DNA from 2 places in the Bacillus sp. KICET-3 genome. Region 2 is predicted to be linked to the other one. Evidence: riboswitches for the same ligand, from Rfam matches in the RefSeq annotation. Region 2 holds a riboswitch; the other holds the start of a gene.
The links. A riboswitch is a leader RNA that binds a small molecule or an ion and turns the genes downstream of it on or off. The one in region 2 is predicted to bind lysine.
Positions count from the first base shown of each region.

Region 1: linked by a shared signal. The riboswitch ahead of R5H20_RS16935 (aspartate kinase) and the one ahead of R5H20_RS19545 (amino acid permease) in region 2 are both predicted to bind lysine.

Region 1 is NZ_CP137345.1:3,312,769-3,324,602, reverse strand. Features, by position in the region: gene R5H20_RS16970 (long-chain-fatty-acid--CoA ligase) at 1-1,246, shown strand, start outside; gene R5H20_RS16965 (fatty acid metabolism transcriptional regulator FadR) at 1,383-1,982, shown strand; gene R5H20_RS16960 (enoyl-CoA hydratase) at 1,985-2,761, shown strand; gene R5H20_RS16955 (electron transfer flavoprotein subunit beta/FixA family protein) at 2,793-3,566, shown strand; gene R5H20_RS16950 (electron transfer flavoprotein subunit alpha/FixB family protein) at 3,620-4,597, shown strand; gene trxA (thioredoxin) at 4,809-5,123, shown strand; gene uvrC (excinuclease ABC subunit UvrC) at 5,279-7,051, shown strand; lysine riboswitch at 7,115-7,296, shown strand; gene R5H20_RS16935 (aspartate kinase) at 7,433-8,665, shown strand; gene R5H20_RS16930 (YslB family protein) at 9,044-9,487, opposite strand; gene R5H20_RS16925 (succinate dehydrogenase cytochrome b558 subunit) at 9,790-10,398, shown strand; gene sdhA (succinate dehydrogenase flavoprotein subunit) at 10,432-11,834, shown strand, end outside.
Region 2 is NZ_CP137345.1:3,806,208-3,818,041, reverse strand. Features, by position in the region: gene R5H20_RS19580 (Na+/H+ antiporter) at 1-1,091, shown strand, start outside; gene R5H20_RS19575 (ROK family protein) at 1,185-2,066, shown strand; gene R5H20_RS19570 (aldo/keto reductase) at 2,157-3,002, shown strand; gene R5H20_RS19565 (MDR family MFS transporter) at 3,050-4,501, opposite strand; gene R5H20_RS19560 (LTA synthase family protein) at 4,706-6,562, opposite strand; gene R5H20_RS19555 (metal-dependent hydrolase) at 6,653-7,123, opposite strand; gene sspJ (small acid-soluble spore protein SspJ) at 7,348-7,491, shown strand; lysine riboswitch at 7,667-7,845, shown strand; gene R5H20_RS19545 (amino acid permease) at 7,958-9,364, shown strand; gene R5H20_RS19540 (FecCD family ABC transporter permease) at 9,514-10,578, shown strand; gene R5H20_RS19535 (FecCD family ABC transporter permease) at 10,578-11,597, shown strand; gene R5H20_RS19530 (ABC transporter ATP-binding protein) at 11,661-11,834, shown strand, end outside.

The sequences.
Region 1 (11,834 bases), 490 kb from region 2:
GCATATCATTGTTACGAGCATAAAAGAATACCTTCCTTTTCCTAAAAATCTGCTCTATCCGATTGTCCAAAAAAAACAGCAGCAGTTTTCCATTGAAATAACGGAAAATGAAACGACACATCTATTCCGGACGATCATGAAGCGGCCCGTCCCGGCTCAACCGCCGGAAATCGCCGCTGACCCCGCTCATGATATAGCGGTGCTGCAATATACCGGAGGCACGACAGGCACACCGAAAGGCGTCATGCTTTCCCATCGGAATATTTTGGCCAATATGGAAATGTGTGCGGCATGGTTTTACCGTTTGAAAAAAGGAAATGAAAAAGTGCTTGGAATCGTCCCGTTTTTTCATGTATACGGGATGACGTCCGTATTAAATTTTACGATCAGGCAGGGGTATGAAATGATCCTGCTGCCGAGGTTTGACGCGGGCATGGCTCTGAAAACGATCGATAAAGAAAAACCGACCATTTTTCCGGGCGCGCCCACCATCTATATCGGTCTGCTGAACCACCCTGATGTGCACCGCTATGACCTCTCATCCATCAAAAGCTGTCTAAGCGGATCGGCCGCACTGCCTGTCGAAGTCAAGCAGCAGTTCGAAAAGGCCACCGGCGGAAAGCTGGTCGAAGGATACGGACTGTCTGAGGCGTCACCGGTCACACATGCCAATTTTATTTGGGATCAAAATAAAGCGGGAAGCATCGGCTGTCCGTGGCCGGGAACAGACGCCGCCATCTATTCTGAAGAAACCGGCGGTTTTCTCGGACCTTATGAGCATGGAGAAATCATTGTGAAAGGTCCGCAGGTCATGAAGGGCTACTGGAACAATGATGAAGAAACCGCAGCCGTTCTCCGGGATGGCTGGCTTTTTACAGGAGATATCGGCTACATGGATAAGGACGGCTTCTTTTATATCGTCGACCGGAAGAAAGATCTGATCATCGCCGGCGGGTACAATATTTATCCCCGTGAAATCGAAGAGGTGCTCTATGAACATGAAGCTGTGCAGGAGGCTGTCGTAGCGGGAATTCCCGACGAATACAGAGGAGAAACTGTTAAGGCCTTTGTCGTTTTAAAGGATCATGTTACAATTACAGAAAAGGAATTGGACGAATATGCCAGATCGCGTCTGGCTTCATACAAAGTGCCGAAAGTATACGAGTTCAGGGATGAGCTTCCAAAAACGGCGGTGGGGAAGATTTTAAGAAGAGCGCTTGTCCACGGGGAAAAAGCGAACATATGAGATCCGACGTCTGCCGCCTGCAGTTGGCGGCGGATGAGGACGAAGTTCTTTATATCGCTTGACAAAGCGCATTTATTTATTTACGATTAACTTATGAATGAATACTCATTCATTAAGCGGAAAGGAACGAAGCCAATTGAAACAAAAGAGACCGAAGTATATGCAGATTATCGACGCAGCTGTTATTGTGATTGCAGAAAACGGATACCATCAGGCACAGGTTTCAAAGATTGCCAAGCAGGCCGGCGTGGCGGACGGAACCATCTATCTTTATTTTAAGAATAAAGAGGATATTCTTATTTCGCTGTTCAAAGTAAAAATGGGCCAATTTATTGAACAAATGAACGAGGAAATGAAAACAAAGCACTCGGCCACTGAGAAGCTCGCGTTGTTCATCAGAAAGCACTTTGAGCTGCTCAGCGGAGACAGGCATCTGGCGATTGTGACCCAGCTTGAATTAAGACAGTCGCATCGGGAGCTCCGCCTGAAAATCAACGAAATCCTGAAGGGCTATTTAACGATTTTAGAGGACATCATCACCGAAGGAATCGAGGCGGGGGAATTCAAAAGCACGCTCGATGTACGGCTGGCGAAACAGATGATTTTCGGAACCGTCGATGAGACCGTGACAACCTGGGTGATGAACGACCAAAAATATGATCTGCCGCAGCTGGCAGACAGCATTCACGAATTGCTGATCCACGGTTTCAGCCATGGGAACAAGGAGGAGAAATAATCATGGGTACATTATCATTGACAAAAGGCGGCCATGTTGCCGTCATAACGATTCAGCATCCGCCGGCAAATGCGCTTTCTACAAAAGTGCTCGACGACCTTTCAGCAAGTCTTGACCAGCTTGCCGAGGACCGGAATATAAGAAGCATCATCATACACGGAGAAGGAAGATTTTTCTCGGCGGGTGCCGATATTAAAGAATTTACTTCATTGATGGACGGATCTGATTATTCGGCTCTTGCCGATAAAGGACAGCAGATGTTTGAAAAGGTGGAGTCGTTTCCAAAGCCGATCATCGCCGCCATTCACGGGGCTGCTCTCGGCGGCGGTCTTGAGCTGGCGATGGCCTGCCACATCCGGATTGCCACAGAGGATGCAAAGCTCGGCCTTCCGGAATTGAACCTGGGAATTATTCCGGGATTTGCGGGGACACAGCGGCTTCCGAAGTATGTTGGCACGGCCAAGGCGCTTGAAATGATCGGAACATCTGAGCCGATTTCCGGAAAAGAAGCGTTTGCCTACGGACTCGTCACCATTTTGGCGAAAGACGAGGCAGAAGTCCTTCAGAAAGCGAAAGAGCTGGCCGGGAAATTTGCCGAAAAAAGCCCGCAGACGCTTGCTTATGTGATCGAGCTTCTCTATTCAAGCAAGGTTTATTCCTATGAAGGAAGCCTGAAGCTTGAAGGAAAGCACTTTGGCGAAGCGTTCCGTTCAGAAGACGCAAAAGAAGGGATTCAAGCCTTTCTGGAGAAGCGCAAGCCGCATTTCAAAGGGGAGTAACAAACGGAAAAACAAGGGGGATAAAGTGAATATGAACATTTACGTCTTAATGAAGCGCACGTTTGACACGGAAGAAAAAATTCAGATTGAACAAGGGGAAATCAGTCAGGACGGAGCGGAGTTCATCATCAACCCGTACGACGAATACGCGATTGAAGAAGCGCTCCAATTAAAGGAGAAGCACGGCGGCGAGATTACGGTCGTCACCGTCGGTGAAGAGGAAGCTGAAAAAGAGCTTAGAACAGCCCTTGCGATGGGGTGCGACAAAGCCGTTTTGATCAATATTGAAGACGACCTGGAAGACGCCGACCAATATACAGCATCAGTCATCCTTTATCATTATTTGAAAGACAGGGAATACGACATCATTCTCGGCGGAAATGTGGCGATTGACGGCGGATCGGGCCAGGTTGCGCCGCGGTTGGCCGAGCTGCTTGGCATTCCGTGCGTCACAACGATCACAAAGCTGACGGTAAACGGCAGCGATGTTGAAGCGGAACGCGATGCAGAGGGGGATCTTGAAGTGGTTCAGACGTCACTTCCGCTTGTCGCAACCGCCCAGCAGGGCTTAAATGAACCGCGCTATCCTTCGCTTCCGGGGATTATGAAAGCGAAGAAAAAGCCTCTTGATGAACTTGAGCTTGACGACCTCGATATTGACGAAGAAGATGTTGCCGCGAAAACAAAGACGATCGAACGCTTTCTGCCTCCGCAAAAAGAAGCCGGCAAAATCCTTGCGGGAGAACCGGAGCAGCAGGCGGCAGACCTTGTGTCGCTGCTGAGAAGCGAAGCCAAAGTGATTTGAGGCGAAAAAGGGAAAGCCAAAACACGGTCATCAAAATACAGGGGGAAATGGGTATGAGCAAAAAAGTTATCGTATTGGGAGAATGCCGGGACGGCTCATTAAGAAATGTCACCTTTGAAGCGATCGCCGCGGGGAAAACGATTGCCGAAGGAGGAGAGGTGATCGGGGTTCTGATCGGTGAAAGCGTTTCACAATATGCGTCCGAACTGATTCAGCACGGCGCTGATAAGGTGCTGACGGCCGAGGATCAGATGCTCAAGCATTACACATCGGACGGCTATGCGCAAGCATTTTTGCCGATCCTCGAAAAAGAAAACCCTGATGCCATCATCGCCGGACATACATCAATGGGAAAAGACTTTACTCCGAAGCTTGCGGCCCGCTTAGGGACGGGGCTGATCTCAGATGCCATCGACGTCAGCGTGGCTGGGGGGAATGTCGTCTTTACGAGGCCGATCTATTCAGGGAAAGCGTTTGAAAAGATCATTTCTGAAGACGAAACGATTTTCGCGACGATCAGGCCGAACAACATTGCACCGCTCGCTCAGGACGAAAGCCGGACGGGCGCGGTCGAAAGCATGCCGGTCAATATAACAGACATCAGAACGATCATTAAAGACGTGGTGAAAAAAACATCCGAAGGCGTCGATTTATCCGAAGCGAAAATCATCGTCGCCGGCGGACGCGGGGTGAAAAGCGCTGACGGCTTCAAGCCGCTGCAGGAACTGGCGGATGTGCTCGGGGGTGCAGTCGGGGCTTCAAGGGGGGCGTGTGATGCAGATTACTGCGATTATTCCCTGCAAATCGGCCAAACCGGGAAAGTCGTGACACCGGATCTTTATATCGCCTGCGGGATCTCGGGAGCGATTCAGCATCTCGCCGGGATGTCAAACAGCAAAATCATCGTCGCCATCAACAAAGATCCTGAAGCTGATATTTTCAAGATTGCAGACTACGGCATTGTCGGAGATTTGTTTGAAATCGTCCCTCTTTTGACTGAAGAATTTAAAAAGCTGAGCGTCAGCACTTGAAAAAACCGGCCGGCAAGGCCGGTTTTTTGTTAGGCACATTCACCATCAGCCGGAAATAAAATGGGGTATCCCGCATTTTTGCCAGCAGCTGAAAATCAGTATGTCTAAAACTCTGCGGATAGGGAAACGTATACTCAAGCATTATGTTAGCGTGAACCAAAGGGAGATGCTATACTAAAAAGCATAATTTCACAATTGGAGGAATGAAAGAATGGCTATCGTAAAAGCAACTGATCAAACATTTTCATCTGAAACAAGTGAAGGCGTCGTTCTCGCCGATTTTTGGGCTCCTTGGTGCGGACCATGCAAAATGATCGCTCCTGTACTTGAAGAGCTGGATCAGGAAATGGGCGACAAACTGAAAATCGTAAAAATCGATGTTGACGAAAACCAGGAAACAGCCGGCAAATACGGTGTGATGAGCATCCCGACTCTTCTCATATTCAAGGACGGCGAAGTTGTTGAAACATCCGTCGGCTTTAAGCCAAAAGAAGCGCTTGAAGAGCTTGTCAACAAACATTTGTAAGATATAAACGGAGAAAAAGGCGATTCCAGAGGGATCGCTTTTTTCATATGGATATGCCGATTTTCTCCCAGGTGAGGCCTCCAATTGTGGAGAACATGTGGTCGGTCATGATAAACTGAAAGTATGAAAAACGCCGAAACAAGGAAGGATTTTTGATGAATAAAACAATCAAAGAAAAGCTTGCCCTTCTTCCCGATCAGCCGGGCTGCTATCTAATGAAAGACAGGCAGCAGACCGTGATCTACGTGGGGAAAGCAAAAATATTAAAAAACAGGGTCCGCTCCTATTTCAGCGGCTCCCACGATGCGAAAACACAGAGGCTCGTCAGTGAAATCGAAGACTTTGAATACATTGTCACTTCATCAAATATCGAAGCGCTCATTCTCGAAATGAACTTAATCAAAAAATATGATCCGAAATATAATGTAATGCTCAAGGATGATAAAAGCTATCCTTTTATCAAAATAACGAATGAACGGCATCCAAAACTGATCGTCACGCGGAAGGTCAAAAAAGACAAAGGCCGCTATTTCGGCCCATACCCGAATGTGCAAGCCGCAAGGGAGACGAAAAAACTGCTCGACCGCCTTTACCCGCTGAGGAAATGCGCGAAGCTGCCTGACCGCGTCTGTCTGTACTATCATCTCGGCCAGTGTCTGGCGCCGTGTGTCTATGACGTGACTGAGGAGACGAACAGAGAGCTGACTGAAGACATTACCCGTTTTTTAAAGGGCGGCTATAAAGAGGTCAAAAAAGAACTTGAAGAGAAGATGCTCGAAGCCTCGGAAAACCTGCAGTTTGAAAGGGCGAAGGAATACCGCGATCAGATTGCCCATATCGAGTCAACGATGGAAAAACAAAAAATGATGCTGAATGATATGGTGGACCGCGATGTATTTGCCTACTCGTATGACAAAGGCTGGATGTGCGTTCAGGTCTTTTTCATCAGACAGGGAAAACTGATTGAAAGGGATGTCAGCATGTTCCCTTTATACAGGGAAGCGGATGAGGAATTTTTAACGTTCATCGGCCAGTTCTATTCCAAAAACAATCATTTTCTTCCGAAGGAAATTTTGGTGCCTGACAGCGTCGATAAAGACATGATTGAGGAGTTTTTGGATGTAAACGTCCGCCAGCCGAAAAGGGGGGCGAAGAAAGATCTGCTTCTCCTTGCCCATAAAAACGCGAAGCTCGCCTTGAAAGAGAAATTTTCGCTGATCGAACGAGATGAAGAGCGGACGATCGGCGCGATTGAAAAACTGGGCAAAGCGCTGGGCATCTATACGCCGTACAGAATTGAAGCGTTCGACAATTCCAATATTCAAGGAACAAACCCCGTTTCTGCCATGGTCGTATTTCTTGACGGAAAGCCAAACAAAAAAGAATACCGCAAATATAAAATTAAAACGGTCGAAGGACCTGACGACTACGGATCAATGCGTGAAGTGGTCAGAAGGAGATACACAAGGGTGCTGAAAGAAAACCTGCCGCTGCCCGATTTGATTTTGATTGACGGAGGGAAAGGCCAGGTTTCAGCTGCCGTCGACGTACTTGAAAATGAGCTCAACCTCGATATTCCGGTCGCCGGTCTGGTAAAAGACGACAAGCACAGAACATCGAACCTTCTGATCGGCGATCCGCTTGAAATCGTTCAGCTTGAACGGAACAGCCAGGAATTTTATTTGCTTCAGCGCATTCAGGATGAGGTGCACAGGTTTGCCATCAGCTTTCACAGGCAGCTGAGGGGAAAAAGCGCTTTCCAATCGGTGCTTGACGGAATTCCGGGTGTCGGCGAGCAGCGGAAAAAGCTGCTGCTAAAACAATTCGGCTCCGTCAAAAAAATGAAGGAAGCAAGCGTGGAAGACATTCAAAAAGCCGGCATTCCGCTGAAGACGGCGCAATTGATTTTCGAGGCGCTGAAAAAATAACATTGACTTTTTACAGGAATCTGATAGAATTTGTACTAATTTCATAATAAGATCGTGTTATATGGTGAAGATAGAGGTGCGAACTTCAAGAGTAAGCTTTCTGAGAAAGATGGATTTCGATGAAGAAAGCTGAAAGGGGAGCGTCGCCGAAGCGGGTAAAACTCCATTCGTTTTACATGCTGGCTTTACATTGAATAAATGTGAGGCTGTCAAGAAATTCGCTTTCTTGGAGAGCTATCTCGTTGTTTAGGATCATCGGCATTTTTGGTTGATTAAAAGCAATGAGGGAATTCTCTCATTGCTTTTTTGTTTTTTAACGCCGATCCAGCTTTCTTCTTCATACATAAGAAAACACGACTGAAAACAAAAAGGGTGGTAAATATGGGTCTCATCGTCCAAAAATTTGGCGGAACGTCAGTAGGATCAGTGGAAAAAATATTGAATGCCGCAAACCGCGCCATTGAAGAAAAAAAGCGGGGGCATAACGTCATTGTCGTTGTTTCCGCCATGGGAAAATCGACGGATTCCCTCGTCAGTCTTGCCAAAGAAATCACCGAGCAGCCGAGCCGCAGGGAAATGGACATGTTGCTTTCAACCGGAGAACAGGTGACGATTTCCCTCTTGACAATGGCTTTGCAGGAAAAAGGATATGATGCCGTTTCATATACCGGCTGGCAGGCGGGCATCCAAACCGAAAATATTCACAGCAACGCAAGGGTCGCCGATATCGAGACAACCAGGCTGAAAGAGCGGTTGAAAGAAGGGAAAATCGTCGTTGTCGCCGGGTTTCAGGGGATCACAGACGGCGGGGAAATCACCACGCTCGGAAGGGGAGGCTCCGATACGACGGCGGTTGCGCTTGCTGCCGCTTTAAAAGCTGATAAATGCGACATATACACAGACGTGCCAGGCGTTTTCACGACAGACCCCCGCTATGTCAAGACAGCGAGAAAGCTTGCCGGAATCTCCTACGACGAAATGCTTGAGCTCGCTAATCTTGGCGCGGGCGTGCTTCATCCGAGAGCCGTTGAATTCGCGAAAAACTATCAGGTCCCGTTAGAGGTCCGTTCAAGCACCGAAAAAGAAGCCGGAACATTAATCGAGGAGGAATCATCAATGGAAGAAAATTTAGTCGTAAGAGGGATTGCGTTTGAAGATCAAATTACCCGCGTCACGGTGTGCGGCCTCTCAAGCGGTCTGACAACGCTGTCGACGATTTTCACAACGCTCGCCAAACAAAATATCAATGTGGATATCATCATTCAATCCGTCACAAGCACGAGCAAAACGTCGATATCCTTCTCCGTGAAAACGGAAGACTTGTCAAGAACTGTGGAGGTTTTGGAAGAATACAAAGACGCGCTCGACTACGAACAGATTGAGACGGAAAACAGGCTTGCCAAAGTATCCATCGTTGGGTCCGGCATGATCTCCAACCCGGGCGTGGCCGCTGAAATGTTCGCCGTGCTTGCCGAAAAAAACATCCAGGTCAAAATGGTCAGCACGTCTGAGATCAAAGTCTCCACCGTGATCAATGAAAACGATATGGTGAAAGCGGTCGAAGCGTTGCATGATGCTTTTGAATTGTCGAAAGTCAGTATTCCCGCCAATTAAAACATCCTAGAGGGGCTCCTCTAGGATGTCTTTCTTTTATTAATAACAGGGAGTTCGGAATTTGTGCCATCATGACCATAGATTTGAATCTTATTTATGATAATATCGCTGAAATCCTATAGATCTATTGGCCCGTTCATGGGAATATCGGAATTTCGACAGTCGGCGGGGCGTGTTTTTATAAGAAAAAAATAAAGGCAGACCGGTTTATGAGGAGGTCGATTCACAAGCTTTTTGTCGGTGTCGGATAAAGCGGAAAAGCAGTATGACTATTGGCTGAAGGAATGAAGGGATGGGCTCCAAAAAGTGAAGGCGGATTCAAAGCCTTTTGACCTTATTGCAAAAGGGCTGCCGGTCATGTCATGCAGCCCTTTTTGATCAAGCCGGATCTTTGAAATCCCATTTCACCGTTAACACGACTTTTCCGGCTCTTTTTTTGACTTGTTCATACGATTCGGCAATATGCTCGTTCATCAGCTGGATTTGTTCGGCGATAAACCCGGCTTCAAGCTGAAAGCAGGGTTCTTTTTGAAATTTGAGACGATTGGAGACCAGCGGGCCTTCAAGTTCAAATTCAAGTTCCTGTTTTTTTGAATGAACCATCGTGAGCGTTCCCCATCCTGCATCATGAAAAAACGCAGGGATGTCTTCCCATGATTCCAGCGGAAACTTCCGGGCGAGGTTTTTCCCGGCCCAATACATCATGTCGGCATAGTCTTGTCCCAGCATATCCGGAAGAACCACTTCCCTGATTAATTCATAGGCATATGCGGAGACTTCCAGCTCTTTTAATTGCGCTAAGTTTGCTTCATATTTGTTCATATCCAATGTCTCCCCTCTTTCCTTCGTTTATTATAGCTTAAATGGGGGGGAAGATTACAGCGCGGACATGCAATTTCAAAAGAAAAAAATCTGATATATTTATATTTTAATAAAATAAAAATTTCTGAAATTTCGTGAGATGTTAGAAAATTTCAATTTATGTACGCGTTTTCTTGACGCTTTTTTCTCATAGGAGTAAAATGAAATTGTCATAAAAACTTAACAAAGTGCGATATTTGAAACAGGACGGGGGATAGGAGACCTTTCAATTTTACTGCACTTATCAACTAGGGGGTAAAGCAATGGCCGGGAACAGAGAGTTTGTGTATCGAAGACTGCATTCTTTGCTTGGCGTCATACCGGTGGGCATATTTCTCATCCAGCATTTGGTTGTCAATCACTTTGCGGCAAGCGGAGAAGAGGCGTTTAACAACGCCGCTCATTTTATGGAGAACCTGCCGTTCAGGTACGCGTTGGAAATCTTCGTGATTTTCCTTCCGCTGATTTATCATGCTGTTTATGGTGTATACATAGCGTTTACGGCGAAAAATAATGCGAACAGATTCGGCTACTTTAGAAACTGGATGTTTATTCTGCAGCGGGTTACAGGAATCATCACCTTAATTTTTGTCAGCTGGCATGTCTGGCAAACGCGGATTGCCGCCCAAATGGGGGCAGAGGTAAACTTTGACATGATGGCTGATATTCTGAGCTCCCCGATCATGCTCGGCTTTTACATTGTAGGTGTCCTCTCAACGATCTTCCACTTTTCAAACGGTTTATGGTCGTTTGCTGTCACTTGGGGAATTACGGTTTCTCCGCGTTCACAGCGAATTTCCACGTTTGTGACAATGGGAGTCTTTGTTGTGCTGTCCTATGTAGGGCTGAGAGCGATTTTGGCATTTGTGTAAAAGAACTAGATTACTAGAGGGAGTGGGGCTGGCATGAGCAACTCAAGCATTATCGTCGTCGGCGGAGGACTTGCGGGTCTGATGGCGACCATTAAAGCTGCGGAAGCAGGAACAAGTGTAAAACTATTTTCAATCGTTCCGGTGAAACGGTCGCATTCAGTATGTGCGCAGGGCGGAATCAACGGAGCGGTTAATACGAAAGGTGAAGGAGACTCCCCTTGGGAGCATTTTGACGATACGGTTTACGGCGGGGACTTTTTGGCAAACCAGCCGCCGGTAAAAGCGATGTGCGAGGCTGCGCCATCGATCATTCATCTGCTCGACCGCATGGGGGTCATGTTCAACAGGACACCGGAAGGGCTGCTCGATTTCCGCCGCTTCGGAGGAACGCAGCATCACAGAACGGCGTATGCCGGGGCAACGACAGGTCAGCAGCTTCTTTATGCGCTTGATGAGCAGGTCCGCCGCTTTGAAGTTGCGGGGCTTGTTTCCAAATATGAAGGCTGGGAATTTCTTGGCGCCGTACTTGATGATGATCGGAAGTGCCGCGGCATCGTCGCGCAAAATTTGACGACAATGGAAATTGAATCGTTCCGTTCGGACGCCGTCATCATGGCGACCGGCGGACCGGGAATCATCTTCGGAAAATCGACGAACTCCATGATCAATACAGGATCAGCGGCTTCAATCGTCTACCAGCAGGGCGCATATTATGCGAACGGTGAATTCATCCAAATCCACCCGACGGCCATCCCGGGTGATGACAAGCTGAGGCTGATGAGTGAATCGGCGCGTGGCGAAGGCGGCCGGGTCTGGACCTATAAAGACGGGAAACCTTGGTACTTTCTTGAGGAAAAATATCCGGCATACGGAAACCTTGTCCCGCGTGATATCGCGACTCGCGAAATTTTCGATGTCTGCGTCAGACAGAAGCTCGGAATCAACGGCGAAAACATGGTGTATCTCGATCTTTCTCATAAAGATCCGAAAGAGCTTGATATCAAGCTTGGCGGCATTATTGAAATCTATGAAAAATTCATGGGGGACGACCCCCGCAAGCTGCCGATGAAAATTTTCCCTGCGGTTCACTACTCAATGGGCGGACTTTGGGTCAACTACGACCAAATGACAAACATTCCGGGGCTGTTTGCCGCAGGCGAATGCGATTACTCCATGCACGGCGGAAACCGTCTTGGCGCGAATTCGCTCTTGTCCGCGATCTACGGCGGAATGGTGGCCGGGCCTAAAGCCGTTGAATACATTCAAGGGCTTGAAACATCCGCAGAGGACTTATCTTCGTCTCTCTATGATTCATACATCAGAAAAGAAGAAGAAAAATGGGCGGACGTTATGAAGATGGACGGCAATGAAAATGCTTATGTGCTTCATAAAGAGCTCGGCGAATGGATGACTGACAATGTGACGGTCGTCCGCTA
Region 2 (11,834 bases):
CGGCGTTTAACAATGCAAGAGTAGTCAGCTACATCATTCTGATTACGCTGCTATTGCTGATTCTCCGTTTTGTATGGGTGTTTTTGTTTTGGCAGGGCAATTGGGGGCTTCAAACGAAACAGGTTTCGGGCAGGGAAAAGCTGCGCTCCCTGCTTCAGATGTCGATTTCGGGCGTACGAGGAGCGGTGACCTTGGCCGGAGCGTTTTCGATTCCTTTTGTGTTGGAGGACGGCCGTCCGTTTCCGGAACGCGATTTTATCATCTTTCTGGCAGCCGGGGTGATACTGTGCACATTGATGACGGCGAGCGTCTTTTTGCCGCTTCTTTCAGAAAGGAAGGAGCTCCCGTCAAGCGGAAGCCAGTTTCAAAGCGTCAGAAGAAAGCTGATGAAAACAACGATCAAGGCATTAAAAGAGGAGATGAATGACAAAAATAGAGCCGCTGCACTGGCCGTCATATCAGAGTACAACGAAAAGATGAAAAGGCTCAGATTTGAACAATATTCGCTCAAACAGCATTTGCGCCTCAAAAAGCAGGAAAACAAAATCCGTGCGCATGCCTTGAAAGCGGAACAGGTGGAGCTGGAGGCTATGCGAAAAAGCAAACAGATCACAGAGCGCATCGCAGACAACCTGAAAGAAAGGCTTCAAGAGAAAGAAATGCTCTTTGCCAATCCGTTCAAAGCCGGCGTGTCCGTCATAAAATTGAAGCATTTGATAGACAGCGGAAAAAAAGAAGAGACGGGAAGGCAGCGGGACGAAAGCGCGGACATGCTGAAAAAGGCCCGGATTCAAACGGCAAAAGCGGCCATCGAAACGGTAAAACAGCATATGAATGACGACAATAAAGAAGCGGCCCAGTCTGTCATCGCTTTTTATCAGCGCCTGATTCTGCGGCTTCAGCACGGAACCGCAGGACGACGGGAAAATGTCCGCTATGAAAAACAAAAAAAAGAGATTCGCTTAAAATCGGTCCAGATCATTCGCAATGAAATTCAAGAGCTGTTTGAAAACCGTGAAATTTCCAGGGAAACAGCCCACCAGCTGCGCCAGTACATCAATGATTTGGAAGCCGAACTTCTTGATGAGTGAGGGTTTTCAAAGGTATATTGAATTGCTTTCCTCCTTTGTCTGATTTATCATTCAATTAAAGACAAGAAACCAGACAAAAAAGGAGCCGAGATGATGAAATATTACGGAGCAATTGAAGCAGGGGGAACAAAATTTGTATGCGCGGTCGGAACAGAGAACGGGGAAATCATCGACAGGCTGACGATTCCGACAGAGACGCCTGAAGAAACGATTGGAAGGCTGTCCGCTTTCTTTGATATGTATCAGCTCGAATCAATAGGTGTCGGCTCGTTCGGACCGATGTCATTGGCAAAGGAAAGCCCTGATTTCGGCTATATTACCAATACGCCGAAATTGGCATGGAGGAACTATCCGTTGATTCCTGAGCTGAAAAAAAGGTTCGGCATTCCCGTTTCTTTTACGACGGATGTCAATGCGGCTGCACTCGGGGAAATCACGAAAGGAGCCGCACAAGGGCTTGACAGCTGTCTTTATATCACGGTCGGCACCGGCATCGGCGCAGGGGCTGTCATCGGGGGCAAACTGGTTCAAAGCTTCAGCCATCCTGAAATGGGACATATTCTCATCAGGCGCCATGAAAAGGATACGTTTGCAGGAAACTGTCCATATCACAACGATTGTCTTGAAGGAATGGCATCAGGACCGGCGATTGAAAAACGCTGGGGCAAACAAGGAAAGGATTTGGCCGGCCGCAACGAGGTGTGGGAGCTTGAAGCCGATTATTTGGCTCAGGCGCTTATGCACTATATTTTGATTTTATGTCCGGAAAAAATCGTGATGGGCGGAGGAGTCATGAAGCAGCAGCAATTATTCCCGCTTATTCGTGAAAAGCTTTCCGAATATGTAAACGGATATCTCGTCCTCCCGGATCTTGATCAGTATATCGTGCCGCCGGGTCTTGGCGACGATGCGGGAATCACGGGAGCGCTCGCTTTGGCTTTGGCTTTGCCTGAGCGGGCAGCAGAAGGCAAATGAGCAATTTATTATGTCAATTCCCTCCAATATGAGATAATGGACATGATGCTTATTTAAGCATTCTGAATAAATGAAAGGTGGTCATTCAATATGGTAAGCAGTTTACAAGACACTGTTACATTACATAACGGAGTGAAAATGCCGTGGTTTGGTCTTGGGGTCTTTAAAGTAGAAGAGGGCAGCCAAGTCGTCGAATCTGTAAAAGCAGCCATTAAAAACGGATACCGGAGCATTGACACAGCTGCGATCTATCAAAATGAAGAAGGCGTCGGCAAAGGGATTAAAGAATCAGGCGTTGGCCGCGAGGAGCTTTTCGTCACTTCAAAAGTTTGGAACGGTGACCAGGGCTATGAGCAGGCGTTGGCCGCTTTTGATGAAAGCCTTAGAAAGCTTGGCCTTGACTACCTTGATTTATATTTGATTCACTGGCCTGGAAAAGATAAGGCCAAATTTAAAGATACATGGCGCGCATTGGAGAAGCTGTATAAAGACGGCAAAGTCAGAGCGATCGGCGTCAGCAATTTTAATGTGCATCATCTGGAAAGCTTATTGGAAGATGCAGAAATCAAGCCGATGGTCAACCAGGTCGAATTCCACCCGCGCTTAACACAGCTTGAATTAAGAGAATACTGCAAAAAGCAGGGGATTCAGCTTGAAGCATGGTCTCCATTGATGCAAGGTAAACTCCTTGACAATGAAGTGCTTGCTGACATCGCCAAAAAATACAACAAATCTGTCGCTCAAATCATTTTGCGGTGGGATCTGCAAAGTGAAGTCGTTACGATTCCGAAATCAATCAAGGAACACAGAATTATCGAAAACGCCGATATCTTCGACTTTGAACTATCCAAAGAAGATATGGAAAAAATCGACGCCCTCAACAAAGACGAGCGCGTAGGTCCTGATCCTGAAACGATGACAAACGGCTTCGAATAAAATCGCAAACAAAATCCCGGGTTCTTGTCATGAACCCGGGATTTTGTCTATTCTTCGTGCAACACGAGGCGGCTTTTGGCCGGTTTACGTCTGCGGTCATTCAGCGGTCCGCGGCGATTATGTTTAATAAAGAATGCGAGGACCAATCCGACGCCTGATAAACCGGCCGCGGTCATAAAGGCCAGATTGACGCCGTGGATCATCGCTGTTTCCGAGCCTGGGCCCGCCGGATCAGCTAAAGCCCGCTGCGTCATGATTGTGATCAGAATCGCCGTTCCGATTGAACCGGACATTTGCCTCATCGTATTGTTCATGGCTGTGCCATGCGGTATCAGGTGGCGCGGAAGCTGGTTCAGCCCGGCTGTCGTCACCGGCATTAACACCATTCCCATTCCGACCATTCGAAACGCATAGACGGTCGACAGGTATGCGAAAGGAGTCGCCTCTGACAGGTGTGTCAACAGCAGCGTCGTAACGAAAATGGTCGTCAAACCGGTAATGCTTAACACCCGCGCCCCGATTTTATCGAAAATTCTTCCGGTAATCGGCGACATCAAGCCCATGACAACAGCTCCCGGAAAAAGCATCATCCCTGATTCCATTGCGGTGAAATGGCGCATATCCTGCATGTAGATCGGAACGATTGTCGCAGCCCCGATCATCGCCATAAAGACGACCATGCCGATGACCGTGGCAAGCGTGAACATCGGATATTTAAATACCCTGAATTCCAAAATCGGCTCTTTTAAATGGAGCTGCCTCCATATAAACCAAAACAGGGTGACGGCACCAATCGCAAATCCGGCCAGCACATCCGGGCCGGTCCAGCCGTCGACGCCTGCGCTGCTGAACCCGTAAAGAATGCCGCCGAATCCAAAAGAAGACAAAATGATCGAAGGCACATCCATCTTGGGCGATGTTTGTTCTGTCACATTTTTCAAAATAAACGAGGCGATGATCATATCAATAATTGCGAACGGCAGAAGAAGATAAAACAATACTTCCCACGGATAACGGTCGACGATCCAGCCCGATAGCGTCGGTCCGAGCGCCGGGGCAAAGGCGATGACAAGACCGACCATCCCCATCGCTGAGCCGCGTTTTTCCTTTGGAAAGATCAGCAGAAGCACTGTCTGCATTAAAGGCATCATGATCCCCGCGCCGGCCGCCTGTACGATTCGTCCAACAATTAAAGCGGGAAAGCTGAACGATAATGCGCAGATCAGGGTTCCTGCCGTAAATAATGACATGGCGGCCATAAACAGCTTTCTCGTCGTGAATTTTTCAATTAAAAACGCCGTAACCGGAATCATAATCCCGTTTACAAGCATAAAAACGGTCGTCAGCCACTGGGCGAGCCCCGGGGTAATGTTCAAATCCCGCATGATAGGCGGCAGCGCCGTCGTCAGCAGCGTCTGGTTTAAAATGGCGATAAAAGTCCCGGTAATCAATACGGCAACAATCGGCATTTTGTTTATCTTTTGTTGTGTTTCACTCATTTTAAAACCTTCTTATTCAGAAATTTTATAACACTTCATGAAATAATCGGCACCCGAAACAAAATTGTCTATTCATTAGATTATCGAAGGATTAGCAAATCCGCAAGGCCATATCGAACATTCGGTATATAATACCCAACCGTCCGCAAATTTAAACAGCCCCTCCCACCGCAGTAAATGCTTGTGGGAGGGGGCGAAACAGACTTATTTTTTATAAAACCTCAACAAATCTCCATTGATGATTTTATCGGACAGGGAAAGCTCCTCATTCGCTTTCTCTTTCAAAGACCCGCATTTGTCTTTCGCATCCTCAAGGAGCTCTCCGGTTTTTTGATTGTAGCAGGCATTTTTCGTATAGAGATAGTCGTTTGTAATAAAGCTTCCATTCCTTAGTACGGCGAAAGGCATTCGCTCGTTAGAAAATAGATCGTTTCCAAACTGGATCATGCCTTTTGTATCGACTCCCAGCAAATGAAGCAATGTCGGTTTGACATCGATTTGTCCGCCTATTTCTGAAATGGTTTGCGGCTTTTTGTCGGTAATCCCCGGGATGTGGATAATCAATGGGACACGCTGAAGCTGGACAGTATCATACGGTGTGATTTCGCTTTTTCCTAAAAATTGGGCGAGTGCATCGTTATGTGCTTCAGAAATGCCGTAGTGGTCCCCCATAAAGACAATCACCGAGTGTTCATACAGCCCGTTTTCTTTCAGCTTCGCGATAAAATGCTTCAGTGCTTCGTCCTGGTAGCGCACTGTCGTTACATAGCGGTTTAACACCTCGCTGTTTGAATCATATTCATCAATCAGCCGATCCTTGTCATCAATTTGGAATGGAAAGTGGTTGGTCAGCGTAATCAGGCTGCTGTAAAACGGCTGCGGCAATTCCTTCATGATATCTGCGGACTGCGCCAAAAATTCTTTATCCTTCAGTCCCCAGCCTGTTGAATTATCATCTGTCACATTGAAATTATCCACATCATAAAAGCGGTCAATGCCGAGAGAGCCGTACATGACGTCCCTGTTCCAGAACTTTTTGTTGTTGGCATGAAATACGGCGGAGGTATAATCGTTTTTCGACAGTGTTTTATATATCGAATTGTATTGATTTTCGCTTTTGGTAAAAAAGACAGCTCCGCTTAACGACGGATAAAGAGAATTGGCGACGATAAACTCGGAATCAGAGGTTTTTCCCTGTTCGGTCTGCTGATAAAAGTGGTCAAAATAATAGCTCTTTTTAATGAATTGATTCAAAAACGGAGTGATTTCTTTTCCGTTCACTTTTTCATCGATGACAAAGCTTTGCGTCGATTCAAGCGTCACGAAAATGACATTGCGCCCTTTAGCGGTGCCGAACATCTCTTTGTTTGGCTTGCTGTAGTCGGCATTTGTATAATTTTCGATCGTCGCCAGACTGTTCTCATCCGCAACCGCCTTTTGCGTCAAATTAAACGTTTGCGTAATCCCGTCGAACAGATGGAACTGGTACAATCCGATATGCTTGACCAGCACTTCCCTGTCAAAGGAGTTGGCTAATAATTTCGGCTGATCGAGTTCTGATAAGGCGAGATTAAAAAGCGCGATTCCGGCTGCTGCGGTATAGTAGAGTTTGATGGCTTTCCGCGACGGCTTCACTTCTGTTTTCCGGCGTTTTGCCAGCCATGCGAGTAAAGCCAAGTCAAAGAAAAGAACGATAAATAAAGGATTGAACAGCTCCTGAAAACTGCTTCCGAGTCCCCCGAGGTTTTTGGCCTGGAACAACACGGGGATTGTAATAAAATCAATATAAAAACCGTAAAAAATGCAGTTTGCGATCAGAATGCCCGTAAGTATGACGTTTGCAGCGATTAGAAACAGCCGCTTTGTTTTTTCGCGGCAAAAAAGACTGATGCCGAATACGGGGATGAGAAAGCTAAGCGGGTTCAAAAACAGAATCAGCTCCTGCAGCGCATTGTCAATCTGCAGGTGAAACCCCAGTTTGTAGATGAAATACGTCTTCATCCACATGAAAAAAATCGATAAGCATAAAAACCACTGCTTTTTGAAAAAATGTTCTTTCATTTATCAATAGCTCCTCACAAATTCTTAGCCCCGCATATGTTTAAATTACTAAAAAAAACTTTCGGTGGCAAATAAAACTAATTTCGCCGTTCATGCCATTAAGACGGCAATAAAATAACATGAAAGAATGGTGAGGGCAGCCATTACGCCCTGTTCGGCTTTGCCGCCTGTTTTAATGTAAAGCGGCAGGCGGATTCTGATTGATGAAGGAAAGAAAAGCTTGATGCCGTTTGTCGTCCCCGCATCAAGCAGCAGATGGCTGGCCATTCCCGCCATCAGTCCGACCAAAATGCTCTGATTTGCAAAGTATAAATGTGCAGCAAATGCGGTAAGCAGTAAAAAAAGCAGGCTGTGCGTGAATGTCCTGTGGCCGAATATCGAACTGACCAGCGTTGATAAAATCGGAAGCTTTCTGCCTATTTTGCTTTTCGTGTGGCAAATATCGGGTATCAATGCGCCAAGAACGCCTGAAGCGGTCATAAATACGGGATCATATCCATAAAAATAAGCGACAGCCGTACAAGAAGCGACTCCCCCCATAATGTGTGTTTTTCCTGTCATATTCGCTTCTCCTTTAAGACCTAATTCCTAAAGAAAACTATATCAAGAGATCTGAAGGCCTTCAAGACTGATTCTGCCGACTTTCGGGCTTGATTTTTTTTTCGGGAAGAATATGCGAAAACGGAAACATCCCGCAGCTGGATGCAATGGGTAAAGCTTGCAGCATATTTTTTTGATGATAAGACAAATTAAAATTGTACCAAATTTTTAAAGAGGTGATTCATGTGGGTTTTTTCTTCAATAAAGATCGGGGAAAAAATAAAGCCAAAGATCAGAACGCCGTTCAGGGGGCGCTTGAAGATGCAGGGGCGGCATTAAAAGGAGACCCTCTGCAAGAGGCGGTCCGAAAAAACAAAAATAACCGATAATCGCCATAAATGGATGGGGACCTGCGCGCTCCGTCCGCCAAGGCTGCCGAAGCAGGCGGCCTTTTACGTTGATATGCAGGCTTCAACCGTTTTTCCATCAGTTCCCTTTGACAGATCAAAATTTCTCTGGTAACCTTCGGATGTGAATATGTGATAAATCCTCACTCTTAACTCTTAGTGAGGTAGAGGTTGCGCGGATGATAAGTCGCGCATGTGAGGCTGAATTGGAGCCTGTGATCATGCGTAAAAGGCATCAGCGCCGAAGCATAAAGAAGCCATTCATTCTTTATGCTGGGTCTGCATTGAATAAGTGCAGGACTGCCGCGGGGTTCCCTGCGGAGGGCTATCCGGAGATCAAGAGTGTATGTTGTTTTGGCATGGACTTTTGTTCATGCTTTTTTTATTTTGACTGATCTCACGGTCTGGTCCGGCATATTTTTTATAAAATGCTCGGAGGTATTATAAGATGGAACAGACAAAAAAATGGGGCTTCTGGCTTTTAACGGCGTTTGTCGTCGGAAATATGGTCGGCTCCGGAATTTTTATGCTCCCAAGCACGCTCGCCCAGACGGCAAGTCCGCTTGGTGTAACGGTGGCATGGCTTGTGACGGGTGCGGGCGTTTTAATGATCGCTCTCGTATTCGGACATTTATCGATCCGCCGTCCGGATCTGAAAGCGGGCCCGCAAAGCTATGCAAGGGCGCTCTTCTCAGATCCGAAAAAAGGAAACGCGGCTGGCTTTACAATGGTGTGGGGCTACTGGGTGGCAAGCTGGATCAGCAATGTGGCCATCATCACGAGCCTTGCCGGTTATTTGACAACATTCCTGCCGATTTTAACTGATGGACGCAAGATGTTTGAGATTGGCGGGCATGCCGTCACACTCGGACAGCTTTTGACATTTATCGTCTGCACGATTCTGTTGTGGGGCACTCATTTCATTCTCGTCACAAGCTTAAACGGAGCCGGAAAACTCAACTTTTTGGCGACGTTTTCCAAAGTGCTCGGATTTGTTCTGTTTATTGTAGCCGGATTATTCGTTTTTCAGGTGTCTTTATTTGAATCATTTTATTTTCCTGTTGAAGCTGAAGGAAAAAGCGTGGGGCTTGGCGGTCAGGTCTATAATGCGGCGATTTCAACGCTGTGGGCGTTCGTCGGCATCGAGTCAGCCGTTATCTTATCAGGGCGCGCTTCTTCGCAGCGGGATGTCAAACGGGCTACGATTACGGGACTGCTGATCGCGCTTGGCATTTATATGATTATTACACTCATTACGATGGGCATTATCCCGCATGACCAGCTGAAGGCTTCAGATAAGCCGTTTGTTGATGTGCTGCACGCGATTATCGGCGGCTTGGGGAGCGTTGTGATGGCCATTCTGGCGATCGTTTCCCTGTTCGGCTCCATGCTCGGCTGGATTTTGATCGGGTCAGAAGTTCCATACCAAGCCGCTAAGGCTGGCGATTTTCCTGCTTTTTTTGCGAAGACGAACAAAAAAGGAAGTCCTGTCAATTCGTTGATCGTCACGAATGTCATGTCTCAGATTTTTATATTCTCGACGATTTCCGGAACGATCAGCCAGGCCTTTACGTTCTTGACGACATCGGCGACGCTGGCTTATCTTGTCCCATATTTGATTGCAGCACTATTCAGCCTGAAGCTCATCCTAAAAGGGGAAACTTATGATGAGCTGAAAGGATCGAGACTGGGCGACGGCATCATTGCACTGGCAGCTCTTGCTTATTCTTTATGGGTGATCGTCTCCGGAACGTCTGATTTACTTACCTTTATATTGGGAATCGGATTGTTCTTTGTCGGACTTGTCATCTACCCGTTTGCGGCCAAAAGGTTTGGCAAGAATCGGCAGTCATGAGCCATGGGCCCGCGGTCTTCTTTCGAAGATCAGCGGGCTTTTTTTCATTTGATAAATTTTTTCTTAAAAATTCGGCCTGAGACTGATATACTATAAAATGAAAATGATAATCGTTATCGATTGTAGATATAGGAAAGGAATGGCATCGATTGGGGTCATACAGAAATATTCATCAGATCACCAGCGGGGACGAGCCGGAGCATGAAGAACGGCTGGTAAGCCGTCCCCTTGGAGCCGTATTTGTCCTTCTGGGCGGACTTGTCATCCTGTTGTTCGGCGGGGCATTATCGATAGCCCTCGGTGCGGCTGATATCAAGCTTGGCACTGTATGGGACGCGCTTTTTCACTTTGATTCAAAAAATACGGCCCATCAAATTATTTTGGAGCTCAGGCTGCCGAGGACGGTCAGTGCAATGCTTGTCGGCGCTTGTCTGGCCGTTTCCGGCGCGATCATGCAGGGCATGACGAGAAATCCGCTCGCTTCGCCGGACATTATGAGCGTGACAGACGGCTCGGCATTTGCGATAGCCGTCGCTTTTGCCTGTTTTCCCGGCATCTCTGCCCTCGGGCTGATGGCCTGGTCATTTGCCGGGGCGGGTTTGGGAGCAGCGATTGTTTTTGCGGTCGGAATGTTTTCAAAAGGCGGCCTTACTCCTGTAAAGCTGGCCTTGGCGGGAACGGCGGTCGGAACGTTTCTCAGGGCGCTGTCATCAGGCATTGCGATACATTTTGATGTAGCCCGCGATGTGAGCTTTTGGTATGCCGGCGGTATCGCAGGCATGAAATGGTCGAGCGTAGAGCTTTTGGTTCCCGCAGCGGCACTCGGATTGATGCTTGTCTTTTTGATCGCCCGTTCGATAACCGTTTTAAGCTTGGGAGAGGAATTGGCAAAAGGGCTTGGCCAATCGACAAACACGGTCAAAACGATCGGGGTCGTTTCCGTCGTTTTGCTTACGGGTGCCGCAGTGTCTGTGGCAGGCTCGATTGGTTTCATCGGTTTGATCATCCCGCATATTACCCGGTTTTTGGCCGGCATGGATTATCGCTGGATCATTCCGTGTTCAGCGGTGTTGGGGGCTGTGCTTCTCCTTTATGCCGACATAGCGGCAAGGATGATCAACCCTCCTTTTGAAACACCGGTTGGAGCGGTGACGGCGCTTGTCGGCGTCCCATTCTTTCTCTATTTGGCCCGGCGTGAAGGGAGGGGGCTGTAATGGAGACCATCAAAAACAAAAACAGCCGCGCGGCAGTGATCATGCTGGTTATGGCCGCGCTGATCACCGGCGTGTTTTTACTCAGCCTGAATAGGGGAGAGATTCGGATTGCTCCGCTTGACACGCTGAAAACGTTGTTTGGAGCCGGCACGCCGCAAGACGAGCTAGTGTTATTTGAGTTTCGCCTGCCGCGCATGATTCTTGCAATGATCATCGGCGCCGGGATTGCCGCAGCGGGGGCCGTCTGGCAGGGGATTTCCCAAAACGACCTGGCTGATCCGGGGATTTTGGGAATCAATGCCGGAGCGGGTTTTGCCGTGGTTCTGTTCATCTTCTTTTTACAGGGGTCAATCGACCGCCTCGAAGCAAGCATGATGTTTTCCCTGCCGATTTTTGCATTTATAGGAGCTTGCATTTCGGTCATTTTGATTTATTTGCTCGCATGGAAAAAGGGGCTTAATCCTGTCCGCCTAGTTTTGGTCGGCATCGGAGTCAACGCCGCATTTGGCGCGGCCATTCTCATGCTGCAGCTGAAAATGGATCCAAACGATTTTATGCAGGCGACCGTATGGCTTTCGGGAAACATATGGAACGCCAACTGGAGCTTTGTTTGGGCAACCCTTCCATGGATTGCCGTATTGCTTCCTTTTATCCTATATAAAGCGCGCTATTTAAATGTACTTAATCTTGGCGATCAGATTGCTGCCGGCCTTGGAACGGCCGTTGAAAAAGAACGGCGCACACTGCTGTTGGCCGCGGCAGCTCTCAGCGGCGCCTGCGTGGCGGCGGGGGGCAATATCACCTTTCTCGGTCTGGTTGCTCCCCATATCGCAAGAAGGCTTGTCGGGCCGAAACATCAGCTTTTGATACCGGCGTCTGCGTTGACGGGGGCTTTGCTCTTTTTGCTGGCCGATTTGATCGGCAGAAATCTCCTCGCGCCATCGGAGATTCCCGTCGGACTAGTCATTTCCGTTTTAGGCGCGCCGTACTTTATATATTTACTGATGAAAACAAATTAAAGAAGGGAAGATTGCAAAGTGTCTCTTTCTACAAATGAGCTGGGGATTGGCTATGGCGAGCAGATGATTGTCGAAAATCTAAATCTTACAATTCCAAAGGGAAAAGTCACGACGATGATCGGGCCAAATGGCTGCGGAAAATCAACGATTTTGAAGACCATGGCCCGAATCCACCGGTCCAAAACAGGCGCCGTCTATTTGAACGGAAAGGCAATCCATCAAATGCCGACGAAAGAG